DNA from 2 places in the Kribbella sp. NPDC051137 genome. Region 2 is predicted to be linked to the other one. Evidence: predicted binding sites of a transcription regulator. Region 2 holds the regulator's gene; the other holds the start of a gene.
The links. The regulator HrcA, encoded in region 2, represses chaperone genes, less so after heat shock. The targets are predictions, from matches to a motif close to TTGGCACTCGNNNNNNNCGAGTGCCAA.
Positions count from the first base shown of each region.

Region 1: groES (co-chaperone GroES) is a predicted target of HrcA. The motif match lies at 8,810-8,836, and genes of this name have one in related genera.

Region 1 covers NZ_JBFBBI010000006.1:730,706-745,560, forward strand. Annotated here, with positions in the region: gene AB0M51_RS34230 (hypothetical protein) at 1-42, opposite strand, end outside; gene AB0M51_RS34235 (acyl-CoA thioester hydrolase/BAAT C-terminal domain-containing protein) at 142-855, opposite strand; gene AB0M51_RS34240 (GuaB3 family IMP dehydrogenase-related protein) at 858-1,964, opposite strand; gene guaB (IMP dehydrogenase) at 1,989-3,503, opposite strand; gene AB0M51_RS34250 (hypothetical protein) at 3,630-5,210, opposite strand; gene shbA (RNA polymerase sigma factor ShbA) at 5,203-5,805, opposite strand; gene AB0M51_RS34260 (GNAT family N-acetyltransferase) at 5,961-6,431, opposite strand; gene groL (chaperonin GroEL) at 6,648-8,267, opposite strand; gene groES (co-chaperone GroES) at 8,384-8,680, opposite strand; gene AB0M51_RS34275 (methyltransferase domain-containing protein) at 8,872-10,041, shown strand; gene AB0M51_RS34280 (zinc-binding dehydrogenase) at 9,999-10,952, opposite strand; gene AB0M51_RS34285 (helix-turn-helix transcriptional regulator) at 11,007-11,783, shown strand; gene AB0M51_RS34290 (alpha/beta hydrolase) at 11,959-12,669, opposite strand; gene AB0M51_RS34295 (GNAT family N-acetyltransferase) at 12,666-13,112, opposite strand; gene tsaD (tRNA (adenosine(37)-N6)-threonylcarbamoyltransferase complex transferase subunit TsaD) at 13,109-14,158, opposite strand; gene AB0M51_RS34305 (GNAT family N-acetyltransferase) at 14,155-14,604, opposite strand; gene tsaB (tRNA (adenosine(37)-N6)-threonylcarbamoyltransferase complex dimerization subunit type 1 TsaB) at 14,601-14,855, opposite strand, start outside.
Region 2 covers NZ_JBFBBI010000001.1:321,546-336,400, reverse strand. Annotated here, with positions in the region: gene AB0M51_RS01680 (Gmad2 immunoglobulin-like domain-containing protein) at 1-990, shown strand, start outside; gene AB0M51_RS01675 (helix-turn-helix domain-containing protein) at 994-1,326, opposite strand; gene AB0M51_RS01670 (nuclear transport factor 2 family protein) at 1,392-1,865, shown strand; gene AB0M51_RS01665 (16S rRNA (uracil(1498)-N(3))-methyltransferase) at 1,876-2,592, opposite strand; gene dnaJ (molecular chaperone DnaJ) at 2,737-3,882, opposite strand; gene hrcA (heat-inducible transcriptional repressor HrcA) at 3,907-4,929, opposite strand; gene AB0M51_RS01650 (Gfo/Idh/MocA family oxidoreductase) at 4,981-6,084, opposite strand; gene AB0M51_RS01645 (ThuA domain-containing protein) at 6,069-6,710, opposite strand; partial or broken gene AB0M51_RS01640 (EF-Tu/IF-2/RF-3 family GTPase) at 6,888-7,181, shown strand; gene AB0M51_RS01635 (MBL fold metallo-hydrolase) at 7,208-7,975, shown strand; gene AB0M51_RS01630 (NCS1 family nucleobase:cation symporter-1) at 8,056-9,591, shown strand; gene AB0M51_RS01625 (DUF3097 domain-containing protein) at 9,601-10,425, shown strand; gene AB0M51_RS01620 (DUF3376 domain-containing protein) at 10,400-12,976, opposite strand; gene AB0M51_RS01615 (N-acetylmannosamine-6-phosphate 2-epimerase) at 13,035-13,715, opposite strand; gene AB0M51_RS01610 (ROK family protein) at 13,712-14,650, opposite strand; gene AB0M51_RS01605 (GntR family transcriptional regulator) at 14,647-14,855, opposite strand, start outside.

The DNA of each region.
Region 1 (14,855 bases), on a different contig from region 2:
GTTGTCCGTGTCCTGGCTGTTTCGTCGGCTGAACAATCCCATGCCGCAATCCTTCCAGAACCCGTCAAACCGCGAGCACCACCAGCAAGTCGCCCAGCATCCGGGCACCCGTCAGCCCCCGGCGCCGCCGGCCGGGCAGGCTCAGCTTCCGGCGAGCACCCGGAGCACCTCCGGCCAGGCCAGTGCGCCCAGCTCCCGGTCCGCCGCGTCGGTCCCGCCGCGCGCCATCCGCTGCCCGGCGGTCTTCGTTTCCTCGCCCGGCAGTACGGCGCGATGCCCGGCGGCGGCGACCGTGACGACGCCGGTCGGGCGGTCGCCGCGGCACCGGACGATCTCGTCGGCGAACTCGACCGCGGGCCACACCCGGTCGTCGCCGCCCGCGACCAGCAGGACCTCGCCGCGGATCCGCTCCACGGGGATCCGCATCTGCTCGGTCGCCGCCCGCAGGCTCTGCCGGTACAGCCCGGTGAAGCTCGGCGGGTCGGTGTCGGGCTGCCAGTCCCGGTCGTACGGGACGAACGGTAGCGGCTTCCCCTGCCACGTCCACCCGGACCGCTGGCTGCCGTCCTCCAGGTTCCGCCCCCAGACGTACGCGCTCGGGGCGAACGCGATCACCGCGTCCACCCGCTCGTCGAGCGCTCCGAGCAGCAGCGCCGCCTCCGCGCCCCACGAGCTACCCATCACGACCACCCGGTCGTTGCGCGCCAACTCGTCCAGCGGAAACGACTCCAGCGGCACCTCGTGCGTCACCGCCCACGTCGGCGCGAGTACGTCGTACCCCTCGGCCTCGAGCAGTCGCGCCCGCCCGAGATCCGGCGTACCACTGGAACCGTGCAGGAGCAGTACGCCAACCATGCTCAACCGACGACGACCTCGACCCGCTGGAACTCCTTGAGCTCCGTGTAACCGGTGGTGGCCATCGCGCGCTTCAGGGCGCCGACCAGGTTCATCGTGCCGTCCGGGACCCAGGACGGGCCGAACAGGATCTGCTCCATCGTGCCGGTGACGCCGACCTCGACGCGCTCGCCGCGGGGCAGGTCCTGGTGCCAGGCCTCGGCACCCCAGTGGTACCCGCCGCCGGGAGCGTCGCTCGCGCGGGCCAGCGGCGAACCGACCATCACCGCGTCCGCGCCGCAGGCGATCGCCTTCGCCACGTCGCCGGACCGGCCGACCGAACCGTCCGCGATCACGTGCACGTAGCGCCCGCCGGACTCGTCCATGTAGTCCCGCCGCGCCGCCGCCACGTCGGCGACCGCCGACGCCATCGGCACCGCGACGCCGAGCACCTTGCGGGTGGTGTGCGCGGCACCGCCGCCGAAGCCGACCAGCACGCCGGCCGCACCGGTGCGCATCAGGTGCAGGGCAGCCTGGTGGGTCGCGCAGCCACCGACGATCACCGGGACGTCGAGGTCGTAGATGAACTGCTTGAGGTTCAGCGGCTCCGCCTGGCCGGACACGTGCTCGGCGGACACCGTCGTACCGCGGATGACGAACAGGTCGACACCCGCGTCCACGACGTGCTTCGCGAACTGCTTGGTGCGCTGCGGCGACAGCGCCCCGGCCACGGTCACGCCGGAGGCGCGGATCTCCTGCACCCGCTGCGAGATCAGCTCGGGCTTGATCGGCGCCGCGTAGATCTCCTGCAGCCGGTGCGTCGCCTGCTGCGCGTCCAGCTCGGTGATCTCGGCGAGCAGGTTCGACGGGTCCTCGTACCGCGTCCACAGCCCCTCGAGGTTGAGGACGCCGAGCCCGCCGGCCTTGCCGATCGCGATCGCGGTCTGCGGCGACATCACCGAGTCCATCGGCGCGGCCAGGATCGGCAGCTCGAACCGGTACGCGTCGATCTGCCAGGCGACCGAGACCTCCTCGGGATCCCGCGTCCGCCGCGACGGCACGATCGCGATGTCGTCGAACGCGTACGCCTGCCGGCCGCGCTTGGCGCGGCCGATCTCGATCTCGGTCATCTGGTGATTCCTTAGGTCAGGCGGTCAGCGGCCGGAGTAGTTCGGGGCCTCGACCGTCATCTGGATGTCGTGCGGGTGGGACTCCTGCAGGCCGGCGGAGGTGATCCGGACGAAGCGGCCCTTCTCCTGCAGCTCTTCGACGGTGCGGGCGCCGGTGTACCACATCGACTGCCGGAGGCCGCCGATCAGCTGGTGCGCGACCGCGGACAGCGGGCCGCGGTACGGCACCTGCCCCTCGACGCCCTCGGCGATCAGCTTCTCGTCGGAGGAGCCGTCGTGCTGGAAGTAACGGTCCTTCGAGTACGACTTGCGGAGGCCGCCGGAGGACGACATCGCGCCGAGCGAACCCATCCCGCGGTACGCCTTGAACTGCTTGCCGTTGATGAACACCAGGTCGCCCGGCGACTCCTCGCAGCCGGCCAGCAGCGAGCCCAGCATGACCGTGTCCGCGCCCGCGACGAGCGCCTTCGCGATGTCGCCCGAGTACTGCAGGCCGCCGTCGCCGATCACCGGGACACCGGCCGGCTTGCAGGCCAGCGACGCCTCGTAGATCGCGGTCACCTGCGGTACGCCGACACCGGAGACGACCCGGGTCGTGCAGATCGAGCCCGGTCCGACGCCGACCTTGACGCCGTCCGCGCCGGCGTCGACCAGCGCCTGCGCGCCCACCCGGGTGCCGACGTTGCCGCCGACGACGTCCACGCCGCGGGTCGCCGGGTCGGCCTTGAGCTTGCGGATGATCTCGATCTGCGCCTTCGAGTGCCCGTGCGCGGTGTCCACCACCAGCACGTCGACACCGGCCTCGACCAGCGTCATCGCGCGCTTGTACGCCTCGCCGAAGAAGCCGATCGCGGCGCCGACCATCAGCCGGCCGGTGGCGTCCTTGGTGGACAGCGGGAACTTGTCGCGCTTGACGAAGTCCTTCAACGTGATCAGGCCGGTGAGCTTGCCGGCGTCGTCGACCAGCGGCAGCTTCTCCACCTTGTGCTTGCTGAGCAGCGCCATCGCGTCGTCCGCGGCGATCCCCTGCTTGCCGGTGATCAGCGGCTGCTTGGTCATCACCTCGCGGACCGGCCGGGACAGGTCGGTCTCGAAGCGCATGTCGCGGTTGGTGACGATGCCGACCAGGACACCGGCGTCGTCCACCACCGGGACGCCGGAGATCCGGTACTGCCCGCAGAGCGCGTCGGCCTCGCCGATGCTCGCCTCCGGGCCGATCGTGATCGGCTGCGCGATCATCCCGGACTCGGAGCGCTTGACCAGGTCGACCTGCTGGGCCTGGTCCTCGATCGAGAGGTTGCGGTGCAGGACGCCGAGACCGCCCTGCCGGGCCATGGCGATCGCCATCCGGGCCTCGGTGACGGTGTCCATCGCGCTGGACACCAGCGGGATGTTCACCCAGACGTTGCGGCTCACCCGGGACCGGGTGACCGCCTCGGACGGGATGACGTCGGACTCGTTCGGCTGCAGCAGTACGTCGTCGAAGGTGAGGCCGAGGACGGCGAACTTGTCGGGAACTCCAGCGGGGGTGATGTCCATGGGGAAAACGTGCACCTTTGTACGGCGAGAACGGAACCCCATCCTATCCGCGCGCCGCGCAGGCCCCGAATCCGCCGTCCACAGGCGACCGCCCGCCACGGTTGCGCGGCGGGCGGTGACCGGGTGTTACTTCTGCAGGTCGGTCGGCACGTTGACGACGCCGAGGATCTGCAGCAGGCTCGCGTCGTCGGTCGAACCGTGGGTCCGGGCGATGGCGGCGTGCTTGCCCTCCGGGTAGTGGCCGGAGGAGTGCTTGCCCTTGGCGTAGGCCTTCTTGACCGAACCGGTGTTCACCTTGCCGCTGGAGTGCTTCGCGACCTTCGGCTTGGCCTTCCCGGACCGGGCAGAAGCGGTCGGCTTCGCGGCGGCTTCGGACTTGGCGCTCGTGCCGGACGGCGCGAAGTACTGCTGGGCGCTGTCCAGCGTGGGCGGCTGGCCGGTCGGTGTCGGCAGTACGTCGGCGGGCACCGCGCCCAGCGCGCTGTCGAGCACGCCTTCGACCGCGCTCGGGATCGCGTTCGCCACGTCAGCCGGCGTCGTCGTCCCGGTCCCGTCGGCCCCGGTCGAACCCGTCCCGGTCGACCCGGTTCCAGTCGACCCGGTTCCGGTGCTGTCCGTACCGCCCGTGTCACCGGCCGGCGGCGTGCCGGTCCCGGCCCCACCGCTCGTCCCGGCGCCGTCCGTGGTCGTGCCGGTTCCGTCCGTCGTCGTGCCGGTACCGTCGGCCGCACCGGCGCCGCCGGAGGTACCCGTTCCGTCGGTCGTGCCGGCGCTGTCGTTGGTCGGCGCCGTGGTCGGGTCGGTCGACGTACCGCCGTCGGTCGTCCCGGTGCCGGTGTCGCCGGACCCGTTGTCCACGTTCGCCGGCGGCGTCGTGGTGGTGTCCGTCGGGGTCGGCGACGGCGTACCGGTGGTGTCGGTCGGCGGCGGCGTGGACGGATCCGTCGGCTCGCCGGTCGTCCCGTCCGTCGGCGTCCCGGTCGGCTCGCTGGTCGGCGTGTCGGTCTTGGTGTCCGACGGCAGCGGCGTCTTGGTGTCGGTCGGCTCCGGCGTGGTCTTGATGCCGTTCTGGTCGGTGACCAGGTCCTGCGGCTTCTGCTCGGGCTTCAGCGGCTGGATGACCGCCTTGTCGTCGATGGCCGGCGGCACCAGTGGCGGGTTGATGTTGTCCCGCGCCTGCGGCTGGCTGTCGCCGGTGTTGTCGCCGGTCCCGTTCGAGTCGGCCTGCTCGCTGCGGATCTTCTGGTAGTCCTTGCCGACCTTCACGATCTTCTGCCGGTCCACCACCGGCAGCCCGTTCAGGTCCTGCTTCGGGAAGCTGGTCTGCGGCCGGACCGCGTCGACCATCTTCTCGATGACCTTCTCGTACGGCGACAACGGGTCGCCGGTGACCGCGGCGGCCACCCCGGACACCGACAGCGCGGCGACCGCGGCGACACCGAACGCCAGCCCCCGGGTCGCCACCTTGCGGGCGAACGGATCGGTGATCGGGTTCAGCGCGGCGCAGCGCGCCAGGAAGGACTCGGGATCGTCGATCGTCTCCACCGGGAGCTCGTCCTCGACCTCCACCGCCAGCCGTAGTTCGGCCAGCAAGGCGACGGCCGGGTCGTGCTCGCCCGCCGAGCGGGCGGACTCCCCACCGGCGGCAAGCAGATCGAGCAGTGCGTCATCGGCCTCGATCGCGTCCAGGTCGAAACGGTCAGCCATGATGCCCCTCCCCTGCTGCTCCTCGTTCCAACTGTGCTTCATGCCCCACGAACCCCCTGAGCGTGTTCAACGCCCGATGCTGTGCGACCCTCACCGCCCCCGGTGTCATCCCCAGTGCCCGGCCGGTCTCCTCGGCTGACATCCCCGCAACGACGCGCAGGCGCAGGATCTCGCGCAGCTTCTCCGGCAGCTTGTCCATCAGTCCCCAGATGTGCTGGACCTCGGACTGCCGAACCGCACGCTCCTCCGGCGTCGGTGACTCGTCCGCGCCGTCCGGCAGGTCCGGCGTCGAGACGTCGGCGACCGCGAACGCACGCTGGGCATCGGCGACCTTGCGGGCCGCGATGCCGTAGACGAAAGCCTCGAAAGGCCTCCCCTCGTCACGGTACCGGCTGAGCGCACCGAACACCGCGACACAAACCTCTTGTGCGACGTCGTCGACCATGTCGGCGCCGCCGGGATAGGTCCACAGACGGGACCGTACGTAACGGTGCGCCACAGCGCGCACCCTCGTGAGCAGATCGTTGAGAGCTGTTCGGTTACCTTCACCGGCCAACGCGGCAAGATCCCTGAGCTCGACCTGGGTGTCAGGCACCCGGACCCCCTCCGACCTCAGTCACCGTCGCCCCCTCGTGTTCGGACCGGTCAGCCTGAAAGACGGTACAACGCTCATCTTCCCTTGCCTAGTAGCAAGGCGAGGTCAAGCCCTTGATTTGATCACAATCTGTCACTACTGGCCGGTCGCTTACCTCAGCGCGGGCTGCGGTGCGGTACTGCGGGCGCTCTGAAGCGGATCAGCTCCGTAGCGTGGTCACCGCCCCAGTCGATCGGCGTACGGGCGGTCTCGGTCCAGCCGGCCCGCCGGTACAGGCGTTCGGCGGCGCCGCGGTTGTCCACCACCTCCAGCGACAGCTCCCGCCCGAGCTCGCCGGCCACGGTCACGCAGTGGTCGAGCAACTGCCGCCCGGTCCCTCGCCCGGTCGCGGCCGGATCCACGAACAACCGCTCGACCTCGGCCCGCTCCCCCACGGCCGTCAGCACGACATGCCCTACGACCCGCCCGTCATCGACGGCGACCCAGCACCCGAGCGCGGTCTCCGGTGTCAGCCAGTCGGCGGGATCCGCGGGCCAGTTGATCGGGTATCCGGACTGCTCGTGCACCGCCCGCAACAACCCGACACACACCGTCAGATCCTCGTCACACCGCGCCCGAATCAACACCCGCCCATCCCAGCAGATCCCGCTCCCCACCCCGAAACCGGGTGCTGGCGACAACTCCCGGTGTCTGGCGACAAGGTATTACCTGTCCCCACACACCATTGCTTGTTCCCCGACCTCAGATGCCATCCGGCGGGTGGCAGACAGCAGAGCACCGCCCGGCAGCTGGGCTGCCGGGCGGTGCTGGGTGTGCTGTGCTGTCGAACTACTGCCTGAGGATCAGTGGCCGTGACCGTGGCCGTGACCGGCCGCCGGGGCTTCCTCTTCCTCGGGCTTGTCGACCACCAGGGTCTCGGTGGTCAGCAGGAGCGCGGCGATCGAGCCGGCGTTGGCGAGCGCGGACCGGGTCACCTTGACCGGGTCCAGCACGCCCTGGGCCAGCAGGTCGCCGTACTCGCCGGTGGCGGCGTTGAAGCCGCTGCCGGCCTCGAGCTCCGCAACCTTCGAGGTCACGACGTAGCCCTCGTAGCCGCCGTTCTCGGCGATCCAGCGCAGCGGCTCGACGATCGCCTTGCGGACGATCCGGACGCCGCTGGCCTCGTCACCTTCGAGGTCCAGGTTGTTGTCCAGGACGGCGGAGGCGTGCACCAGGGCGGAGCCGCCGCCGGCGACGATGCCCTCCTCGATCGCGGCCCGGGTCGCGGACACCGCGTCCTCGATCCGGTGCTTCTTCTCCTTCAGCTCGACCTCGGTGGCCGCGCCGACCTTGATCACGCAGACGCCGCCGGCCAGCTTGGCCAGCCGCTCCTGCAGCTTCTCGCGGTCCCAGTCGGAGTCGGTGCGCTCGATCTCGGACTTGATCTGGCTGACCCGGCCCTCGATGTCCTCGGCCTTGCCGGAACCCTCGACGACGGTCGTGTTGTCCTTCGAGACCACGATCCGGCGGGCCGAACCGAGCACCTCGAGGCCGACCTGGTCGAGCTTCAGCCCGACCTCGGGGGCGACGACCTGCGCGCCGGTGAGCGCGGCCAGGTCCTCCAGCATCGCCTTGCGGCGGTCGCCGAAGCCCGGCGCCTTGACGGCGACCGAGGTGAAGTTGCCGCGGATCTTGTTGACCACCAGGGTCGACAGCGCCTCGGCCTCGACGTCCTCGGCGATGATCAGCAGCGTCTTGCCGGACTGCACGACCTTCTCCAGCAGCGGCAGCAGGTCCGCGATCGCGGAGATCTTGCCCTGGTGGATCAGGATGTACGGGTCCTCCAGCACCGCTTCGCCGGCCTCGGCGTCGGTGATGAAGTACGGCGAGATGTAGCCCTTGTCGAACTGCATGCCCTCGGTGAACTCGAGCTCGGTACCGAAGGTGTTCGACTCCTCGACGGTGATCACACCGTCCTTGCCGACCTTGTCGAACGCGTCCGCGATCAGCGCGCCGATCTCGGCGTCGCGGGCGGAGATGGTCGCGACGTGGGCCATGTCGCCCTTGTCGTCGACCGGCTTGGCGGTGTCCACCAGCTTGGCCGACACGGCCTCGACGGCCGCCTCGATACCGCGCTTCAGACCCATCGGGTTGGCGCCGGCGGCGACCGCCCGCAGGCCCTCGTGCACCAGCGCCTGCGCCAGCACCGTCGCGGTGGTGGTGCCGTCACCGGCGATGTCGTTGGTCTTGGTGGCGACCTCCTTGGTGAGCTGCGCACCAAGGTTCTCGAACGGGTCGTCCAGCTCGACCTCACGGGCGACGGTCACACCGTCGTTGGTGATGGTCGGGGCGCCCCACTTCTTGTCCAGGACGACGTAGCGGCCCTTCGGGCCCAGCGTCACCTTGACCGTGTTCGCGAGCTTGTCGACGCCGCGCTCCAGCGCGCGCCGGGCATTCTCGTCGAACTCGAGGATCTTCGGCATGAAGAAAACCAGTCCTTTTCTGAAATGTCCGTACGGCGATTCCCGCTGCCCTGACCCACTCCGCCCCGGTACCAGAGGTAGCCGGGGCGGTGTCAGTCAGGAACAGCGGGCGGTCGTCACTTGCTGACGACTGCGAGGATGTCGCGGGCGCCCAGGATCAGGTAGTCCTGGCCGTCGTACTTGACCTCGGTGCCGCCGTACTTGGAGTAGATGACCTTGTCGCCGACGGCGACGTCCAGCGGGACGCGGTTGCCGTTGTCGTCGATCCGGCCCGGGCCGACGGCGAGGATCTCGCCCTCCTGCGGCTTCTCCTTGGCGGTGTCCGGGATCACCAGGCCGGACTTCGTGGTCTGCTCGGCTTCGAGCGGCGCGACGAGGACGCGGTCCTCGAGCGGCTTGATCGTGACCGACACTTGCTGACCTCCACGGTCGAATTCGCTTGTCTGTGACATGTGGTCGCGCTCCCCTGCCGTCGCGGGGGTCAGAGGCCGGACCGCTGGCACCCTCACACCGAGAGTGCCAACACCGAATCTAGGCCGCGATTAGCACTCGGTCAACTCGAGTGCCAAAGGAATCTGTTCCAGGCCCCTCTAAAGTTGCCGGGGTGACTGTCACTGCGTTGCTCGACGGACCGGGCGCTGAGGTACTGGCTGCCGCGTGCGCCGGGTTCCGCCCCGGCAGCGAACTGCAACTGGTGGAGAAGCTCAGACGCCGGTACGACGCTGCCCTGGTCACGACGGCTGTCACCCAAGCCGCCCTGCGGCACCGCGCCGTCGCCAAGTTCGGCCCCGACGCCCAACGCATGTACTTCACCCCGGACGGCCTGGAACAGGCCACCCGCACCACCGTCGCCACCCACCGCGCCGAGCGCCTGGCGACGACGATGCCCGGCGCGAGTCTGGTCGACCTGGGCTGCGGCATCGGCGGTGACCTCATCACCGCGGCGCGCGCCGGACTCCGGGTCACCGGCGTCGAACGTGACCCGGAGACAGCAGCCACCGCCCGCGCCAACCTGTCCGCACTGGCCCTGCCAGGCGACGTGCTGGTGGGCGACGCCGAGTCCACCGACCTCACGCCGTACGACGTGGTCTTCGCGGACCCGGCTCGTCGCGCGGACGGGCGGCGGGTGTTCGACCACAACGCCTACTCGCCGCCGTGGTCGTTCGTGACCGCGCTGCTCGAGCGGACCGCGTGCGTCAAGGTCGCGCCCGGCATCCCGCACGACGCGGTCCCCGACGGCGTCGAGGCCGAGTGGATCAGCGACGCCGGCGAGGTGAAGGAGGCCGCGCTCTGGTCCGGGCGCCTCTCCACAGAGGCCTCCCGGCGCGCCACACTCCTCCCGAGCGGTGCGACCGTCACCGACGCACCCGAGGTGGACGCGGGGCCGGTCGGGCAGTACGTCTACGAGCCCGACGGCGCCGTCGTCCGGGCCGGCCTGGTCACCGCGGTGGCCGCCGCCGTCGACGGGTGGCTGCTGGATCCGCGCATCGCCTATGTGACGGCCGCGGAGTACGTCCCGACTCCACTGGCATCGGCGTACGAGGTCCTGGAAGAGCGCCCCTACAAGGAGAAGGCGCTCCGTGCGTGGGTCCGCGGCCAGGGCATCGGGACGCTGGAGATCAAGAAGCGCGGCGTCGACCTGGACCCGGCCCAACTCCGGAAGAAGCTGGCACCGAAGGGTTCCGTGGCGGCGACGTTGATCGTCACGCGGATCGGCCGGGACGCGGTCGCCTACTCCTGCCGCAGGGTGACGACCACCTTGCCGGTCGCCTGATCGTCCTCCATGTGGCGGTGCGCCGCGGTGATCTCGTCCAGCGTGAACACGCGATCCACGTTCGGCCGGTAGACGCCTGCCTCGACCTCGTCGACGATCCGCTGCAGCACGTCGGACCGGCCCCGCATCGTCTCGCTGTGGAAGGCCGTCAGCCGGGTCCCGGTCGGGATCATCGCGATCGGCTCGAACGCCTCGATCAGCCAGCCGCTGAGCGATCCCGCCACGCACACCGTGCCACCGCGCCGCACGACCCGCAGCGAGTCCACCACGGTCCGGGCGCCGACCAGATCGAGAACGTAGTCGGGTCCGTCCGGCCAGATGTCGAGCACGGCCCCGTCGACCAGGACGTGGTCGGCCGTGAGCGCCGAAGCCTTGTGAGCCTGCCGCGTGGTCACCGCCGTCTCCACCCCGTGCCCCGCCGCGATCGCGGCGGCCGCCATCCCGACCGACGACGTGCCGCCGCGGATCAGCAGCCGCCCACCGCGCTCGATCCCCAACGCGTCCAGTGAGCCCTGCGCCGTCAGGTAGGTCTCCGGCAAGGCCGCCAGCAGGTCCCACGGCAACGTGGAGACGACTGGCATCAACGTTGCGTTGGGCAACAACGCGTACTCCGCGTACCCGCCGTCGTAGGCCCGGCCCATCTCGCCCATCACCGCCGCGACCCTCGTCCCCTCCGGTACGGCGGGATCCGTCGAGACCTCGACCACGCCGACGCACTCGATCCCGAGCACCCGTGGGAACTCCACCGACGGCGAGTGCCCCTGCCGGGTGCGCAACTCCGACCGGTTCAGCCCGGCGCCGTACACCCGGACCAGGCTCCACCCGTCCCGCACCGCCGGCACCGGCAGCTCGCGGATCTCCAGCACCTCCGGGCCGCCCGCCCGTACACAAACCGCCGCACGCATCGTCATGCGTTCACTCTCGCCGGAGCAACCAGTGGCCGACCACCGATAGAATGCCAAGCTATGCCCGTTGGCCGCCAACCCGTCCGCTCGGAGCTCTTCCCGTCAGCCGGCGCCCACCAGTGGGAATCCGGTGGCATCAGCCCGGTCCACACCCACGGCGAGGGCCATCTCGTGTACGCCGCCCGCGGCGTACTGTCCGTCCACACGGACCGGCGTACGTCGATCGTCCCGGCCAACCGCGTCGCCTGGACCCCGGCCGGCACCACCCACCACCACCGCGCGCACGGCGAGACCGACATGCGGATCGTGTTCCTGTCGCCTGCGCTGTCCAGGCGGCTGCCCGATCGGCCGGCGGTCTTCCTGGCCTCTGGCCTCGCCCGCGAGGTCCTGCTCGCCCTGACCAGCCGCGAGCTGGAGACGACCGCACGCACCCGGCTCCACCGGGTCCTCGTCGACGAACTCGACGAAGCGACCGAGCAACCCCTGCAACTCCCCGAACCGCAGGACGACCGCCTCCGCGCGATTGCACGACACCTGCAGGAGAACCCCGGGGACAACACATCGCTGGCCGACCTCGGCCGGCAGGCCGGAGCCGGCGCCCGAACGCTCAGCCGCCTCCTCCGCAACGAGCTCGGCATGACGTACTACGAATGGCGCACACAGCTCCGGATCTACCACGCCCTGGTGCTGCTGGCCGCCGGTCATGACACGGCGTACGTCGCGCACGCGTGCGGCTGGGCGAACCCGAGCGGCTTCATCGCCGCCTTCGCCGCGATCGTCGGCACCACACCCGGCCGGCATCGTGCACTTGCGCTCGACCTACATTCGAACATATGATCGATGACGCGTGCGGGTCTCCGGGTGACTTGCCGACGAGCGAGGTGCTGCGCTCGTTGCCGCGCTCCCCGGAGGCCCGCCACTAAGGGGTCACCGTTCGTTCATGTACGTCGGCCAGGGTGGGAGTGGAACCGGTTGGCCGCTGACCGTTCGCCTGGGGAGCAAGCGGTGCGCGTCACCCCCAGGCCTCTGCCCGGAGCCGTTCCTTGACGGGCAGCCGGATCCGCGCCACCGCGATCCCGGCAACCGCCGACACCACCCGTGCGCGCGTCGGCGCCAGGTGTTCGTCGCCGCCGGCCGCGCAGCCGCTGACGAACTCGCCCACCAGGCGGTTCCAGTCGTGTGGTCGCCGCAGCATCGCGTGGCCTTCGCCGGCGAGGGCGTACGTCGTCACCGCGACCCCGGACGCGCGGAGCCGGGTCGCGTACGCCGTCGTACCCGCCGGGTCTGTGATCGTGTCGTCGGTGCCGTGGACGAAGGTGACCGGCGGGCGGAGCGCGACGAGCGGTTCGCCGGATGGCAGCCACGGTGCCAGCGCGAGCACCCCGGCGACCCGCGGATGGTCGCCGACGGCAACTACCGCGCGGCCGCCCATCGAGTGACCGATCAGCAGCACCCGCTCGAACGGCAACTCGTCGAGCACCGTGCGCAGGTCGACGGCGGGGTCGCCCACGTCGTTCCAGCCGCGGAAGCGGTAGCGGGCGAACCCGATCGCGGCCTCCGGTGCCGCCGCACGCGCCGCCGCCGCGAACGGCCACATCCGCAGCAGCGCGGGCCGCCACAGATGTGGCGCGGCCTGCGAACGTTCCTCACCGCCGTGCGCGAGCAGCACCAGGTCGGTCGCCCCCGCCGGATGCCGGACGAGGTCGACACCCGGGCGGCTCACGGACGGGCGTACAGCTCGGTCGGATCCCGGCGGATCGCCATCATCCGGCCGGGCGGCGTCTCGGCGAAGCCGTACGAGCGGTAGAGCTCGTGCGCGTCCGCCGTCGCCAGCAGGATCTGCCGGAGGCCCTTCAGGTCCGGGTGTTCCAGCAACGTCGACACGACGAACCGGCCGAGCCCGTGGCCGCGGTGCGACTCCAGCACGAACACGTCGGCCAGCCACGCGAACGTGGCCCGGTCCGTCACCATGCGCGCGTACCCGACCATCGCGCCGGACGCGTCGTACACCCCGAGGTTCAGCGAGCCCGCAATCGCGCGCTCCACCACCTCGCGCGGCACGCCGGTCGCCCAGTACGACGTACTCAGGAAGCCCTGCACGACCCCGGCGTCGATGCGCTCGGCGTTGTCGTCGGCCTCGAAGCCGTCGGGCCCGGTCCACTTCATCTGTTCAGTACCTCCGTGATCGGCATCGAGGAGTCGGCGGGAAGGTCGAGCGGCGACGGCGTCCGGCCGGCGCGGACGAGTTCCGAGCCGAGGGCGGCGACCATCGCGCCGTTGTCCGTGCACAGGCCTGGGCGCGGCACCCGGACGGTGATCCCGGCCGCGGCGGCACGCTCCTCGGCCATCGCCCGGAGCCGCGAGTTCGCCGCGACCCCGCCGCCGATCAGCAGGTGCTCGAACCCGCGGTCCTTGCAGGCGTCGATCGCCTTCCGGGTCAGGACGTCGCAGACCGCCTCCTGGAAGGCGGCCGCGACATGGTTCACCGGCACGTCCTCGCCGTCGCGCCGACGAGCCTCGACCCAACGCGCGACCGCGGTCTTCAACCCCGAGAACGAGAAGTCGAACCGATGCCGCTCGAGGTCCCGCTGCGACGTCAGCCCGCGCGGGAACGTCACGTACAGGCGGTCGCCGTCCTGTGCCGCCTTGTCGATCCACGGTCCGCCCGGGAACGGCAGCCCGAGCACCCGCGCGACCTTGTCGAACGCCTCGCCGGCCGCGTCGTCGATGGTGCTCCCCATCGGGACGACGCCATCGGTGATGTTCTCGACCGACAGCAGCGACGAGTGCCCGCCGGACACCAGCATCGCGACGCAGCCCTTCGGCAGGTCGCCGTGCTCCAGCGTGTCCACCGCGACGTGCGCGGCCAGGTGGTTGACGCCGTAGATCGGCTTGTCCAGCGAGAGCGCGAGACCCTTGGCGGCGGCGACGCCGACCAGCAGCGCACCGGCCAGACCGGGTCCGCTGGTCACCGCGACCGCGTCCACGTCGGTCGGCCGGATGCCGGCGGTCTCGCAGGCGCGGCGGATCGTCGGCACCATCGCCTCGAGATGTGCCCGGCTGGCCACCTCGGGTACGACGCCGCCGAACCGGGCGTGCTCCTCGACACTCGACGCGACCGCGTCCGCGAGCAACGTCTGACCGCGCACGATCCCGACCCCGGTCTCGTCGCACGACGTCTCGATCCCGAGGATCAGAGGCTCTTCCTTCATGCTTCCTCCCGCCACCGCATGATCACCGCGTCCTCGCCGCCCGGGTAGTACCCGCGCCGCCGGCTGATCTCCGCGAACCCGAACCCGGCGTACAACCCGATCGCCGACTCGTTGCCCGCGGCAACCTCCAACAGAACCGTCCGGCCCGCACAACGTTGCAGGGCCACCGTCATCAGCTGCCCGCCGACACCCGTCCGCCGCCGGTCCGGAGCCACCGCGATCCGCAGGACTTCCACCACATCGAGCGCAACAGGCGGCAGCAGCAGTACGACGTACCCGACCACCACGCCGTCGTCCGCGACGAGCACCACCCGGTCCTCGGACAGTCGCTCGAACTCGTCCAGCCAGGCCACCTCGCTCCAGGCGGTCGGCCCGAAGCAGACCTCGTCCAGCGCCACAAGCGCCGGCAGGTCGTCGGCGACGGCCGCCCGGATCACAGGTCTCACAGGACGCTCTTCGGCCCGCTGGACATGGTCACGTCGGGCCGCCGCAGATACAGCGGCTCCGGTGCCACGACTTCCAGCGTCCGGGTCGCCACGCCTGCCGCCAGCACCTCGGCCGACGGGTACTCGACGACGTCGTCGACCGGCACCCCGAGCACGTCGCCGTACAGCACCGCGCCACGCCCGATCACCGGCAACCCGGACAGTACATGCGCGACGTCGGCAGGCTTGTCCACGGCCGGTCCTTCCAGCCG
Region 2 (14,855 bases):
CTGGAGATCCGCAGCCGCGCGCACGCCCAGCGCCCGTCCACCCGCCACCCCTGGTTCCTGACCGCCGGCGTCGCGGCGATCGGCACCGCGGCCGCGATCGGCGCGTTCACCGTCTTCACCGGCACCGACACCACCGCCCACGACGGCGACGCCGTCGCCGGCCAGCGCACCAGCACCACGTCCGCCCTGCCGGAGTCCCAGGCCCCGACGGTCCGCACCGCGTCCCCGGTGCCCAGCCAGGCCACGAGGACACGCGGCGTACCGGAGGCGTCGGTGCACGACATGCTGGTCCCGGTCTACTGGCTCGGCACCCAGGTCGGCGCGCAGAAGAAGGCGTCCGCCCGGCTGTACCGCACCTGGTCGAAGGTCAGCGGTCGCCCGGCGGAGCAGGCGGTCCGGATCATGACCACGAAGAACCCCGACGACCCGGACTACTACTCGGTCTGGCGCGGTGCGGCGGTGAACAGGGTGACCCGCGACAACGACGAAGTCACGGTCGACTTCAAACAGTTGCCGAAGGCCACGCTGGACGAGGACGTCGCGCGGGTCGCGGCGCAGCAGCTCGTCTACACGGTCCAGGGCGCGCTCAAGGACGACCAGACCCCGATCCGCGTCACGCAGAACGGTGCGGCCGTGCAGCAGCTCTTCGGACAGATCGACGCCAGCGAGCCGCTGGACCGGGCGCTGGCCTCCGACGTGCAGGCGCTGGTCTGGATCGACTCACCCAAGCAGGACCAGGCGCTGACGCCCAAGGTCACCGTGCAGGGCGTGGCGGCGGCGTTCGAGGCGACGGTCAACTACCAGGCGACGAACCTGAAGACCCGTGAGGTGCGGAAGAGCCACACCAGCACCAAGCAGGGTCAGACGTTCTCGCCGTACTCGTTCCAGCTGACGCTCAGCCCGGGGCCGTGGCAGATCAGCGTGTACCTCGTGTCCGCCGCCGACGGCACGGTCACGGACACCGACAGCAAGGCGATCCTGGTGAAGTAGGGGTCAGTCGCCCTCGCGGCCGATCGTCGCGGCGAGGAGGCCGGGGAACGCCGCGTCGAACTCGGAGCGACGCAGGCGGTTCAGGCGGCGGGCGCCCTCGTCGCGCTGCTCGATCAGGCCGGCGGAGCGCAGTACGGCGAAGTGGTGGCTGGCGGTCGCTTTCTTGACCGGGAGGTCGAACGTGCCGCAGGCGCGCGTCCACTCCTCGTGGGCGGCGAGGTCGCGAAGGATCGACCGGCGGACCGGGTCGGCGAGGGCGTCGAGCGCGGACTGCAGGGTCACCTCGGCGGGGTCGACGTGCGTGAGCGTCCTCGCTCTGGCGGACTCGACGGTCATGATGTTCGATCCTCGTCGTACAGTTGTGTTCGGTTCCTGTCTAACAGCTTAGCGAGGTACTGGCGATGATCGAACTGGTGGACTACGGCTTCGGGCCTGGTGCGCGCTCCCGGACGGACGAGGCGCGGACGCCGGGGCGGGCCGGCGCACTGGCGGCGCTGGAGACGTTCTACTACGCGCTGAACTCCAAGGACCTGGAGACGCTGGCCGCCGGCTGGGTGGACGATCCGCTGGTGCAGCTGAACAATCCCGTCGGCGGGATCCTGCGGGGGCGGGACGCCGTACGTGAGCTGTACGAGCGGGTGTTCGCGGGAGTCCTGGACGTCCAGGTGACGTTCGGCGACGCCGCGACGTACTGGCTCGGCGACTCGGTGATCTTCGCCGGCCGCGAAACCGGCACCTACCTGGGCAACCGCCCGCTACACATCCGAACCACCAGGGTCTTCACGTACGACGGTGTCTGGCGCCAACTCCACCACCACGGCAGCATCGACGACCCGGACCTGCTGGCGGCGTACCAGCGAGCCGTCCGCGGCTGACCTCCCCGGATCAGCGCCAGCGGGAGCGGGACAGGAGGGCGGAGGCTGCGGCGACTCCGGCCGTGGAGGTTCGCAGGACGGTGTCGCCGAGGCGGATCGGCTCGACGGCGAAGGACGTGAGCTCCGCCGGGGCCAACCCGCCCTCGGGGCCGATCACGATGACGATGTCGCCGTCATCGGGCGGGTCGAGGGTGGCGAGCGGGACGGTGGCTTCCTCGTGCAGTACGACGGGGAGCGCGGCGGCGGCGAGGCGCTTCGCGACGTCGGCCGTGGTGGCGAGCGGCGTGACCTCGGCGAACCACGTCCGGCGGGACTGCTTGCTCGCCTCGAACGCCCAGGCCTGCCACTTCGCGAGCATCTTCTCGACCCGCTCCGGGTTCGCCCGGAACTGGCTGCGTTCCGCGTTCCACGGGACGATCACGTCGACGCCGACCTCGGTCAGCATCTCCACGGCCAACTCGGCCCGCTCCCCCTTCGGCACCGCCTGGACCACGACCAGCCGCGGGTCCGCCTGCGCGACGGTCCCCCGTTCGTCGACGGCAACCGTCACGCCGACCTTGGACGCGTCCACCACAGGCCCTTCTGCCCACGCACCGCGCCCGTCCGTCAGCCGGATCCGCTCCCCCGGCCCGATCCGCCGTACGACGGCCGCATGCCGCCCCTCAGGTCCGTCCAGCACGACCTCGTCCCCACCGAGCTCAGCCCGAAAGAACACCGCGACGCCCACCGACCCACACCTCCCGCATGACCGTCCACCACGAGCCGGCCCAGGATCTCACGCCAACCATCCGAGGGTTGCCCCCTCAAGTGGAGGGTTGTCCGGTGAGGGACAGGCCCGGCGTCGGTAGGCGGCCAGTGGGGTCAGTGGTTGTCAGTGGGCGCCGAAGGCGTCGCGGAGGCGGCCGAAGACGCTCTTGTGGGTGGCTTGGACCTGGCCCTGGGGGCGTTCCTCGTCGCGGGCCACGGCGAGCTGGCGGAGCAGGTCGGCCTGGGCGTCGTCGAGCTTGGTGGGGGTCTCGACGATCACCTGGACGATCAGGTCGCCGCGCCCCGCGTGCCGCAGCCGCGGTACGCCGCGAGCGGTCAGCGTCTGCTGGGTCCCCGACTGGGTCCCCGGGCGGATCTCCAGCGGCGTGGTCTCGCCCTCCAGCGTGGGCAGGTCGATCGTCGTCCCGAGCGCGGCCGCCGTCATCGGCAGCGTGACCGTGCAGTGCAGGTCGTCGCCGTTCCGGGTGAAGATGTCGTGCGGCTCGACCTCGATCTCGACGTACAGGTCACCGGCCGGGCCGCCGCCGGGGCCGACCTCGCCCTGACCGGACAGCTGCACGCGCGTCCCGCTGTCGACCCCGCCGGGGATCTTCACGGTGACGGTACGCCGGGAGCGCACCCGCCCGTCGCCGGAGCACTCGACGCACGGGTTCGGGATCGTGGTGCCGTAGCCGCGGCAGTTCGGGCACGGGCGCATCGTCCGCACCTCGCCGAGGAACGACCGCTGCGTGTGCGTCACCTCGCCGCGTCCGTGGCAGATCTCGCAGGTGACCGGCTCCGACCCGGCCGCCGCGCCGGACCCGCTACAGGTCGGGCACAGTACGGCGGTGTCGACCTTGAGCTCCCGCGTCGTACCGAAGGCCGCCTCGGCGAGGTCGATCCGCAGCGGGATCAGCGCGTCCTGGCCGCGCCGGGTGCGCGGCCGCGGCCCGCGGGTGGCGCCGCCGGTCTGGCCGAAGAACGCGTCCATGATGTCGGTGAACGTGAACGCCTGCCCGAAGCCCGCGGCACCGCCCGGCCCGCCGGCCGCGGACGCGAACGGGTCGCCGCCGAGGTCGTGCATCTGCCGCTTCTGCGGGTCGCTGAGCACCTGGAAGGCGCGCCCGATCTCCTGGAACTTCTGGTGCGCGTCCTCGGAGTCGTTCACGTCCGGGTGGTACTGACGTGCCAGCTTGCGGTACGCCTTCTTGATCTCGTCCGGTGACGCGTCACGGCTGACACCTAGGACGGCGTAGTAATCGGTGCTCATACTCCAGACCAGGGGTTGTCTTATTTAGGATTCGGCCAGTATCTGGCTGACGTAGCGCGCGACGGCCCGTACGGCGCCCATCGTGCTCGGGTAGTCCATGTGGGTGGGTCCGACGATGCCGAGGGTGGCGAGCACCTCCGACTTCGAGCCGTACCCGGTCGCGACCACCGAGGTCGTGGCGAGTTCCTCGTACGGGTTCTCGTGCCCGATCCGGACGGTCAGCGTCTGCGGGTTGGTCGCCTCGCCGAGCAGCTTGAGCAGGATGACGTGCTCCTCGAGCGCCTCCAGCACCGGCTTCACGTTCCGCTCGAAGTCGTCGCCGTACCGGGTCAGGTTGGCGGCGCCGCCGACCGCGATCCGCTGCTCCCCGACCTCGTCGGTGAACGCCTCGAACAGCGTGGTGACGATCGACGAGACCAGGGCGCGGTCCGCCGGTGCGAACAGTTCGGGCACGCTCGCGAGCGCCGTCGCCGCGTCGGTCAGTCGCTGACCGGCGAGCGCGGTGTTCAGCCGGGACCGCAGGTCCGCGGTCAGTTGCTCGTCGACGTCCTGCGGGTGCTCGACGATCCGCTGCTCGACCCGGCCGTTGCTGGTGATCAGCACCAGCAGCAGCCGGCGCGGGCTCATCGTGACGACCTCGATGTGCCGCACGCTCGACCGGTTCAGCGACGGGTACTGCACGATGGCGACCTGGCGGGTGATCTGGGCGAGCAGCCGGACGGTACGCCGGACCACGTCGTCCAGGTCGACCGCGCCGGCCAGGAACGACGTGATCGCCTTCTTCTCCGCCGTCGACAGCGTCTTGACCGTGCTCAGCTTGTCGACGAACAGCCGGTACCCCGCGTCGGTCGGGATCCGGCCGGCGCTGGTGTGCGGCTGGGTGATGTACCCCTCCTCCTCCAGCGCCGCCATGTCGTTACGCACGGTGGCCGGGGAGACACCGAGGTTGTGGCGGTCGACCAGTGCCTTCGACCCGATCGGCTCGTGGGTGGCGACGTAGTCCTCGACGATGGCGCGGAGCACATCCAGCTTGCGGTCGTCCAGCACGCGCACACCACCCTCTCCGACTCCTGGCACTCAGTCCTTCGGAGTGCCAGTCTAGGCGGTCTCGGGCGAGGCTCCCAACGGAACGGGCGCGGGACGCGTCACGGTACTGGCCACATCGAGCGGCTGATCCTGTACGGCGGAGTCCACGAACGACTCCAGTACGTCGAGCACGTGGTACGCCAGCTCGCCGGTCGCGCGGTGCGGCTCGCCGGTGCGCAAGGCCCGGGCCATGTCCGCGACACCGACGCCGCGCCCGGCTCCGGCGTACCCGCCGGCGACCGGCACCTCGGTCCACTCGCGCCGCTCCGGGGTGACGATCTCGACGGTCCCGTCGAAACCGTTCGGGTCCGGCACGGACAGGCTGCCGTCGGTCCCGTGGACCTCGATCCGGGGCAGCCGCCCGGCCCAGACGTCGAACGACATCAGCACGGTGGTCAGTGCGCCCGACTCGTGCTCCAGTACGCCGGTGACGTGCGTCGGCACCTCCACGTCGAACACGGTCCCGGCGCGGGGCCCGGTGTGGATCTCCCGCTGCTGCTTCGCCCGGCCCGCGCGGGCGGTGACCCGGACGACCGGCCCGAGCAGCGTGACCAGGCTGGTCACGTAGTACGGCCCCATGTCGAGGACGGGGCCGCCGCCCGGCTGGTAGTAGAACTCGGGCGCCGGGTGCCACAGCTCGTGGCCGGGGGTCACCATGAACGCGGTCGCCGCATGCGGGATGCCGATGTCGCCGCGGTCGATCACCGCGCGCGCCGTCTGGGTGCCGGTGCCGAGGACGGTGTCCGGCGCACAGCCGATCCGCAGGTCGTTGGCGGCGGCGTACTTCAGCAGCGGCTCCGCTTCGGCACGGTCCATCGCCAGCGGCTTCTCGCCGTACACGTGCTTGCCCGCGGCCAGCGCGGCCTGGTGCACCGCGGCGTGGGCTGCCGGGATCGTGAGGTTGAGGACGATGTCGACGTCGTCGGCCGCGTACAGCTCCTCGGGTGACACCGCACGGATGCCCGGGTTCTGGTCCGCGATCGCCTGCGCGCGCGAGACGTCCAGGTCCGCGACGGCGACCACGTCGACGCCGGGGAGCTCGGCCAGGTGGTCCAGGTACGTGCCGGAGATGACGCCCGTACCGACGATGCCGACTCCGGTCACTTGCTCGCCCACAGCAGCCCCCGCTCGATGATCGTCTTGACCTCGGGCGTCTCCAGATCGTCCAGCTTGTGGCCGACCGTGCAGACGAAGACCTTGCCCTCACCCCAGGTGCGGGTCCAGATCGCCGGCATCACGGCGCCCTCGATCCACGGGTAGTCCGGGTGCGACTCGAACGTCGTGGTGGCGAGCACGGTGTTCGTCGGGTCGTAGTGGATGTAGTACTGCTCGGTGTGCACGTCGAAGTGCTTGATGCCTTCGACGATCGGGTGATCGGCAACGATGTCGACCCGGTAGTCGGTGTACCCGTGCGGGTGCGAGATGAACTGCCCGCCGGTGATGAAGCTGTAGTCGACGTTCTTCCGGAACGAGTCCGCGATCCCGCCGTGCCAGCCGGCGAACCCGGTACCGCGCCGGATCGCCGCCTCCAGGCCCTTGAAGTGCTCGGGCTCGATCTCGCTCATCGTCACGCACTGCAGCACCAGGTCGACGCCGTCGAGGTCCAGGTACGCCGCGGTGGTGTCGGAGACCGTCACCTCGAACCCGTTCGCCTCGAGGTGCGGGATGAACAGATCGGTCGCCTCGACCGGGGAGTGCCCTTCCCAGCCACCCCGGACCACAACCGCACGTCGTGTCGTCACACCGGCCACCCTTCGAAAGTTTCGGAGTTCCGTTCGGAACACTTGCGACCTTAAGTCGCCAGGAGAGGGCTTGCCAACCGTTACTCTCACCACATGGGCTGGAAGTTCTGGAAGCGGTCGAATCCGATGGATCCGCAGGAGCTGCTGGCGCGCGGCCACGCGCAGCCGAACAGCTTCCCGGAGCGGCCGCAGGACAGCCTGCCGGTGGGGTCGTTCGGGCTGACGGTCGAGGACGTGTTCTCGATCACCGGGCGCGGGACCGTGGTCACCGGGCAGGTGCGGACCGGGACCGTGTCGGTCGGCGACCAGGTCATGCTCAGCCGCGCCGGGCAGCCGCTGCTGCAGGTCGAGGTGACCGGGGTCGAGATGTTCCGCAAGATCGTGCAGACCGCGAAGGCCGGCGACAACGTCGGGCTGCTGCTCCGCGGGATCAAGCGGGACCAGGTGGCCAGGGGCGACGTACTCAGCAAGTAACGCGGGCAAGTAGTGTCGAGCGCATGAGTTGGCAGGAGCTCGGCGACCGCACCTGGGTCCGCCGGTACGACGAATGGGACCTGAACGTCGGCCTGATCGCCGGCGCGGACGGTGCGGTGGTGATCGACACCCGCGCCACCGCCGAGGAGGCCGAGCAGCTCCGCGAGCACATCCGCGAACTCACCGACCTCCCGGTGAAGTGGGTCGTGAACACCCACGCCCACTTCGACCACGTGAACGGCAACGGCGTCTTCGAGGGCGCCGAGGTCTTCCTGCACGAGAACGCCGCCGCCGAGCAGAACCTCGCCGGTACGACGTTCGCCGCCGCGAAGGTGATCGACCTCGGCGACCGCCGCGTCGAACTGCTGTGGGTCGGCAACGGGCACACGTCCGGCGACACCGTGGTCGCCGTACCGGACGTCGAGGTGTTCTTCGTCGGCGACCTGCTCGAGGAGTCGGCGCCGCCGTCGTACGGCGAGGACTCGTTCCCGCTGGAGTGGCCGGACACGATCCAGGCCGTGGTCGGGATGATGCCGCCGAACGTGCGGATCGTCCCGGGGCACGGCGCGGTCGTCGACCTGGAGTTCGCGCACGACCAGGCGATCGAGCTGGGCAAGGTGGCGAACCTGATCTCGTCGCTGCACCACGCCGGCACCTCGCTGGAGGACGCCCTCAAGAGCACCGAGGACTGGCCCTGGCCGGTCGGCGAGCTCCAGGACGCGATCCGCCGCGGGTACGCCGTACTCGGCACCCCGCAACGCCCGAGCCTCCCGTTGCTCGGCCCCGGATAACCCCTTTCCGTTGACATCGGACGGCCGGTCGCGCAACTTGTTCGGAACGGACTTCGCCCGACCGGATGGGGTGGTACCGCATGGCGACTATCCAACAGACAGTGCACCCGGACGGACGGGTCGAACTGACCGATCCGGTGGCGCTGGCCGGCAGCCGGTACGCGAACGCGGAGCTGGCGCCGACGCGGTTGCCCGAGCGGACCTGGACGACGTACAACTACGCGGCGCTGTGGATGGGGATGGCGCACAACATCCCCAGCTACCTGCTCGCGTCCGGGCTGGTCGCGCTCGGGATGAACTGGCTGCAGGCGTTCCTCACGATCACCCTCGGGAACCTGATCGTCCTGGTCCCGCTGCTGCTGAACAGCCACGCCGGCACCAAGTACGGCATCCCGTTCCCGGTCTTCGCGCGGGCGTTCTACGGCGTCCGCGGCGCGAACTTCCCGGCGTTGCTGCGGGCCTTCATCGCCTGCGGCTGGTTCGGGATCCAGACCTGGATCGGCGGCCAGGCGATCTTCGTGATCGTCGGCGAGCTGTTCGGCAAGGGCTGGACCGGCGCGTCCGCGGTCGGCGGCCACCCGTGGACGATGTGGCTGAGCTTCCTGTTCTTCTGGGCCCTGCAGATGGTGCTGATCTTCCGCGGTATCGAGGGCCTGCGCCGGTTCGAGAACTGGGCGGCGCCGCTGGTCACGATCGCGTTCGTCGCGCTGATGGTGGCGATCCTGGTGAAGGCCGGCGGCCTCGGCCCGATCCTGTCGCAGCCGTCCAAGCTCGGCTGGGGAGCTGACTTCTGGACGATCTTCGCGCCGTCGCTGATGGGCATGATCGCCTTCTGGGCCACGCTGTCGCTGAACATGCCGGACTTCACCCGGTTCGGGAAGGGCCAGCGGGCGCAGGTGTGGGGCCAGGTGATCGGGCTGCCGACCACGATGTCGTTCATCGCGCTGGTCTCGATCATCACCACCTCCGGCACCGTGGTGCTGTACGGCTCCGCGATCTGGGACCCGGTCGAGCTCACCCGCCGGTTCGAGAACCCGGTGGTCGTCACGATCGGCCTGATCATGGCGATCCTCGCGACGATGTCCTGCAACGTCGCGGCGAACGTCGTGAGTCCGTCGTACGACTTCGCGAACGCGTTGCCCCGCTGGCTGAACTTCCGGTCCGCGGGCCTGGTCACCGGCGTGATCGGGATCGTCATCCAGCCGTGGCGGCTGATCTCGGACCCGTCGATCTACATCTTCGTGTGGCTGTCGTTCTACGGCGGGCTGCTCGCGTCGGTGGCCGGCGTACTGATCGCCGGGTACTGGCTGATCGACCGCACGCACCTGCAACTCGCGGACCTCTACACACCGAACGGCCGCTACTGGTACTCGGCCGGCTGGAACTGGCGCGGCGTGGTCGCGACCCTGTTCGGCTCCGTGCTCGCGGTCGGCGGCGCCTACTCGAACCCGGGCGCGGGCCCGTTCCCGCAACACGGCCTGATCCCGTTCCTCAAGCCGCTGTACGACTACTCGTGGGCGGTCGGCCTGGCCGCCGGATTCCTGGCGTACTTCGTCCTCACCCTGACCGCACCAACCCGCCAGTCGACAGCCACACATGCGGCTCCGACTTATTAGCATGTGCGAGTGGCTGACAGGTATGGGAACGACGTACTCGCGGGTGACTGGCGCAAGCCCAAGAACGGGCGGACCGTCGAGGTCGAGATCGAGAAGGGCATGGTCGTCGAGGAGCCCAGCTCCGGGTTCGTCGGGGCGATCGTGCGCTGGGAGCACGGCGTCGTCGATCTCGAGGACCGGCACGGGAAGATCCGCACCTACCCGCTCGGGCCGGGGTTCTGGCTGGACGGCAAGCCGGTCAGCCTGAAGCCGCCGAAGAAGGCGGGCCCGGCGAAGAAGACCAGGACCGCGTCCGGTTCGGTCGCGGTCGACAACGTCCGGGCCAAGGTCGCGCGGGCCAGCCGGATCTACGTCGAGGGCCGGCACGACGCCGAGCTGGTCGAGAAGGTCTGGGGCGACGACCTGCGGATCGAGGGCGTCGTGGTCGAGTACCTCGAGGGCGTCGACGACCTGGTCGAGATCGTCAACCGGTTCCAGCCCGGTCCCGGCCGGCGGCTCGGCGTCCTCGTCGACCACCTGGTCGAGGGCTCGAAGGAGTCGAAGATCGCGGCCCAGGTCAGCAACCGCTACGTACTCGTCGTCGGGCACCCGTTCATCGACATCTGGGAGGCGGTCAAGCCGTCGTCGGTCGGGATCAAGGCCTGGCCGCGGATCCCGCACGGGCAGGACTGGAAGAAGGGCGTGCTGCAGTCGTTCGGCTGGCCGGCCACCGACCAGGCCGACGTCGCCGCGGCCTGGAAACACATCCTGTCCAAGGTGAACAGCTTCGCCGACCTCGACCCGGCACTGCTCGGCCGGGTCGAAGAGCTCATCGACTTCGTGACTCTGGACTGATCTCCGGCATCCGTTCCTCCAGCCACGCGCGGATCCGGCGGCGGGTACGGCGGACGTACCAGGTGATCGCGCCGAGGACGGCGCTGAGGGCGAGGATCGCACCGGCCAGGACGGCGGCGATCAGCCGGACCGGGCCGACCACACCGGCCAGCACCAGCAGCCCGATCCCCACCGCGGCTGTTGCCAGCGGCAACCACGGCTCGAAGACCGGCGGCCGTTGCGCGGGCGTCAGCTTGGCGCCGCGCACGGTCCGCTCCCACACCGCCTGCCGGGCCGGCTCGGTGAACCAGCGCACGGTCCGCAGCAGCCACGAGCCGGGCTGGTTCTTCCGCCCGGCGGTCGCCTTCACCCAGTCGCCGACCCGCGGCCCGAGTCCGCCGGACACGTCGACCATCCGGTCCGCGAGGCCCTTCGTGATCGCGCGGCCCTCGGGCGACGCGTTCAGCTCGTCCCGCATCGTCAGCAACGCACTCATCCCGGCGTCGACCGGGAAGTCCCTGGCCAGCCGCTCGATCCGCTCGGCGACCTTGTCCAGCTGCCAGCCCTCGGCCTGCAGCACCTGGTGCTGCGTCTCGCGGATCCAGTCCGCGTCCGCGCCGAGCATCGCGCCGAGGTGCGCGACGCAGTGCAGCCGGCCCATCAGCCAGTCCCACCGCCGCCAGTCGGCGGCACCGAACGCACCGAAGTGCCCGACCTGGCTGCCGTACAGGATCCGGTCGTTCAGCTCGTTCGCGATCGCCCCCTCCTGCAGGTCGTCGAGCACCGCGAGCGGGATGTCCGGCCCGAGCCGGAGGAACTGGAACGGCGCACTGCGCTGCTCCGGAGTCCGCGCCGACGTACACCGGGACACGATCTCGACGTCGAGCGCGATGTCCACCAACTCCTGGCCGACGCTCTCGACCAGGGCAGCGAACGCGTCGCCGAGGGTGCGCTGGATCTGCAACTGCTCGAAGATGTCGTTCAGCCCGACCGCGACCGCCTCGGCACCGCCGGCCGGCCGCAGGTCGAGCTGCGCGGCCGCCAGCTGTACGTCGAGTGCGTCGCGGACGGCCTGCACCTTCAGCAGACAGTCGCTGGCCGCGGTCAGCCGCTTCTCCAGGCCGGTCCGTTCCGCCCGCTCCGACCCGCTGATCCGCGTCCGCAACGAACGCAGGATCAACCTGACGATGCGTTCGGCCGCACCGGTCCCCCACAGCCACGCCGGCTTCCCGTCCGCGTCCTGGTGCAGCGCGGTCGTCGAGCCGTCCGGCCCGGGCACCCACGGGTGTTCGGTGCGCAGTACCTCGTCGATCTCGGACTCCGACAGCGCGGTCGCGGCGTCCAGTACGGTCGACTGGTCGTGGCTCGCGATCGTGACGGCCTCCCACACCCCGCCGGCCGCGCGGCCCCGCGAGTACGCCGGTTGCAGGGCCGTGGCCGCCGCCCGCAGCCGGGCCCGTTCGTCCGGTTGCTCCAGGCAACGGTCGAAGAGCCGCTGGGTGTCGGACCAGGACGCGTCCGCGTCCAGCAGCAGGCGTTCGAGCTGCTCGACGTCCGACCGGAAGTCCACCTCGCGCGGGAACTGCACCGCGGACAGCGCCGACACCCGCCAGCTCGGCTCCTTCGCCGCCGGCAGCGCCGTCGCCGCGTGCCCGATCCCCGCGGACGGTACGACGTACAGCACGTACCGGGTCGCCTTGCCGGTGACCGGACGCCGGGCGACGACGTCGAGCAGCGGACCGAACGGCGCGTTGTCGAGGACGCCGCCGTCGATCAGCCAGGCACCCGCCTCGGCCGGGCCGGGCCGCATCCGCGGCGGCTGCGCACCCAGCTCGGGCGTCTCCAGCACCGGGCCGAACGCGGCCGGGAACGACGCGGACGCCCGCGCCGCACGGGCCAGCAGTTCGGTGTCCTTCAGGCCGTTCTCGTCCGCGGAGACGAACTTTCGCTTCGCCCCGTCGTACGTCGGCGCGTCCTCGCTGGTGAAGCAGTACAGGTACCGATGATCCGGTACGACGAACTCCTGGCCGGCCGCGTCCTTCGCCGCGAACTGCTGCACGCCCAGGCCGGACGCGGTCACGAACAACGTCACCGGCTCCTCGGCCGCGCGCTCGCCCGCGTCGGCGACGTCCTTGAGCAGCCCCTCGACCTGCCGGAGGAAGTACTTGCCGTCCAGCACCGACGGCGACTTCACCCCCGCGGACGGCACCAGCTTGCCGACGTCGAGCGACCCGAGCCCGACCCACTTCTGCCGCAACCACGGCCCGTTCTCGCTGTCCGGGTCGAGGGTCGACCCGTTCGCGATCGCGGTCGCCAGCAGGGATCCGTTCAGCCCGCCGGCGCTCGTCCCGGCGATCACGTCCACGACGATCCGCCGCTGCTCGTCCCCGCGCCGGCACAACTCCCGCCACCGGTCCGCGATCACCGCGTCGTACCGCTGCGGCCCGGGCACGGCCGACCCGCCGGACGCCCGGCGGATCAGGTCCAGCTCATGCGTCACGCCCCCCATCCAGACCGCCAGGCTGACGCCCCCGTTCAGTACCAGGGCAATCCGGATCTCGTGGTCAGTCATCCGCCGCGCACCCTCCGGTCCTCACGCTGCCGAAGGTCTACCGTACCGATTGACGCGGTCAGGTGTGGAGGTGGTCGACGAAGGTGCGGGTGATCCGGGCCGGGTGCGTGATCGCGGTGCCGACGACGACGGCGTACGCGCCGGCGGTCAGGCAGGCCTGGGCGTCCTGCGGGTTGCGGATCCGGCCCTCGGCGATCACCGGAACGTTGACCCGGCCAACGAATTCGGCGAGCAGCTCGAGGTCCGGGCCGCGGCTGACCGGGCGGGCGCCGGTGTAGCCGGCGAGTGTGGTGCCGACGCAGTCAGCGCCGGCGTCGATGCTGTACAACGCGTCGTCGAGGCTCCCGCAGTCCGCCATCACCAGAGCGCCGCGGTCGTGGACGGCGGCGATGCTCGCGGCCAGCGGTTGCCCGTCGGGGCGCTCGCGGGCGGTGCCGTCGAGCGCGACGACGTCCGCTCCGGCGGTCACGCAGTCGACCGCGTCCGCGACCGTCGGCGTGATGAAGACGCCGTCGGAGCCGCGCTTCACCAGACCGATGAGGCAGACGTCGACCAGCGGCCGGATCGCCTTCAGGTCCTCGATGCCCTGCGCCCGGACGCCGTACGCACCACCCTGCACGACCGCCTGCGCGACGGCCGCCATGATGACCGGCGACCGCATCGGCTCGCCCGGGTACGCCTGGCAGGACACCACCAGCCGCCCCTTGATCGAGGCGAGTGCCCCCGTACGCGCGCTCATGCCGCCGTCCTCCTCATCACGTAGTGGGCTGCTCCGCGCAGCGCCGTCTCCGCACCACCGGCCGACACCTCGAGCCGGGTCTCGGCGACCGCCGGGATCAGGCCGTCCCGGTACGCCGTCCGCAGTGCCGGCTCCCACACCTCGCCCGCGCGGGCGACACTGCCCGCGACGACGACGAGTTGCGGATCGATCGCGTTCACCAGACCGGCTGCCGCCGCACCCAGCGCCGTACCCCCGGTGTGCAGTGCCGCCCGGGCGAGTTCGTCCGTACGACGGGCCAGGTCGCGCGTGGTCGCCACCGCGGGATCGCCGCCGTGCGCGTGGTACCAGGCGAGGATCCCGTAACCGCTGGCCACCGCTTCGAGGTGGCCGATCCGCCCGCAGGGACAGGGCATTCCGGCGGCCTCGGCGGCGACCACGTGGCCGAAATGCCCACCGGCGTGATGCGCGCCGAGGACCGGCTCGCCGTTCAGGATCAGGCTTCCACCGATCCCGGTCCCGGCGACCAGCGCCAGCAGGTTCGGCACGCCGTACTCGATCGACAGCCCGACGCCGAACGCGTTCCCGTCACCGATCACCCACACCGGCAGCCCGAGCCGCTGGGACACGAGCGGGCCGAGCGGCGTACCACCCCACCTACCGATGCTGCTGGTCGCGGTCAGCACCTTCCCGGCGGCAACATCAACGACTCCCGCCGCCGAGATTCCCACCGCACGATCCCCCGGCTCGCGCAACTCCTCCAACAACCCCACAACCACATCCACCACCCGCCCCGCCCCCGCAGAAGGAGCGGACGGAGGCGGCGTCTCCGGTGCCCCTGCTCCTGTGGGAGTTGGTGACTGCAGGATCTTTGTGACGAGCGCGCCCGTGGTGTCGGTCCGGGCGGCGGCGATCTTCGTCCCGCCGATGTCGGCGACCAGGATCCCAGCTGTCACTGTGCCGCCCGGGAGATCACGAGGTCGTAGTCGTAGCGGTCGCCGCGATAGATCGTCTCCGCGATCTCCACCGGTACGCCGGCCTCGGTGTAGCTGACCCGAGTGACCTGGAGCGCGGCGGCGCCGACCGCCTGGTCGAGGTGGTACGCCTGGTCGCGGTCGAGGTTCACCGCGTGGATCGACTGCGCGGCCCGCTCCACGGTGA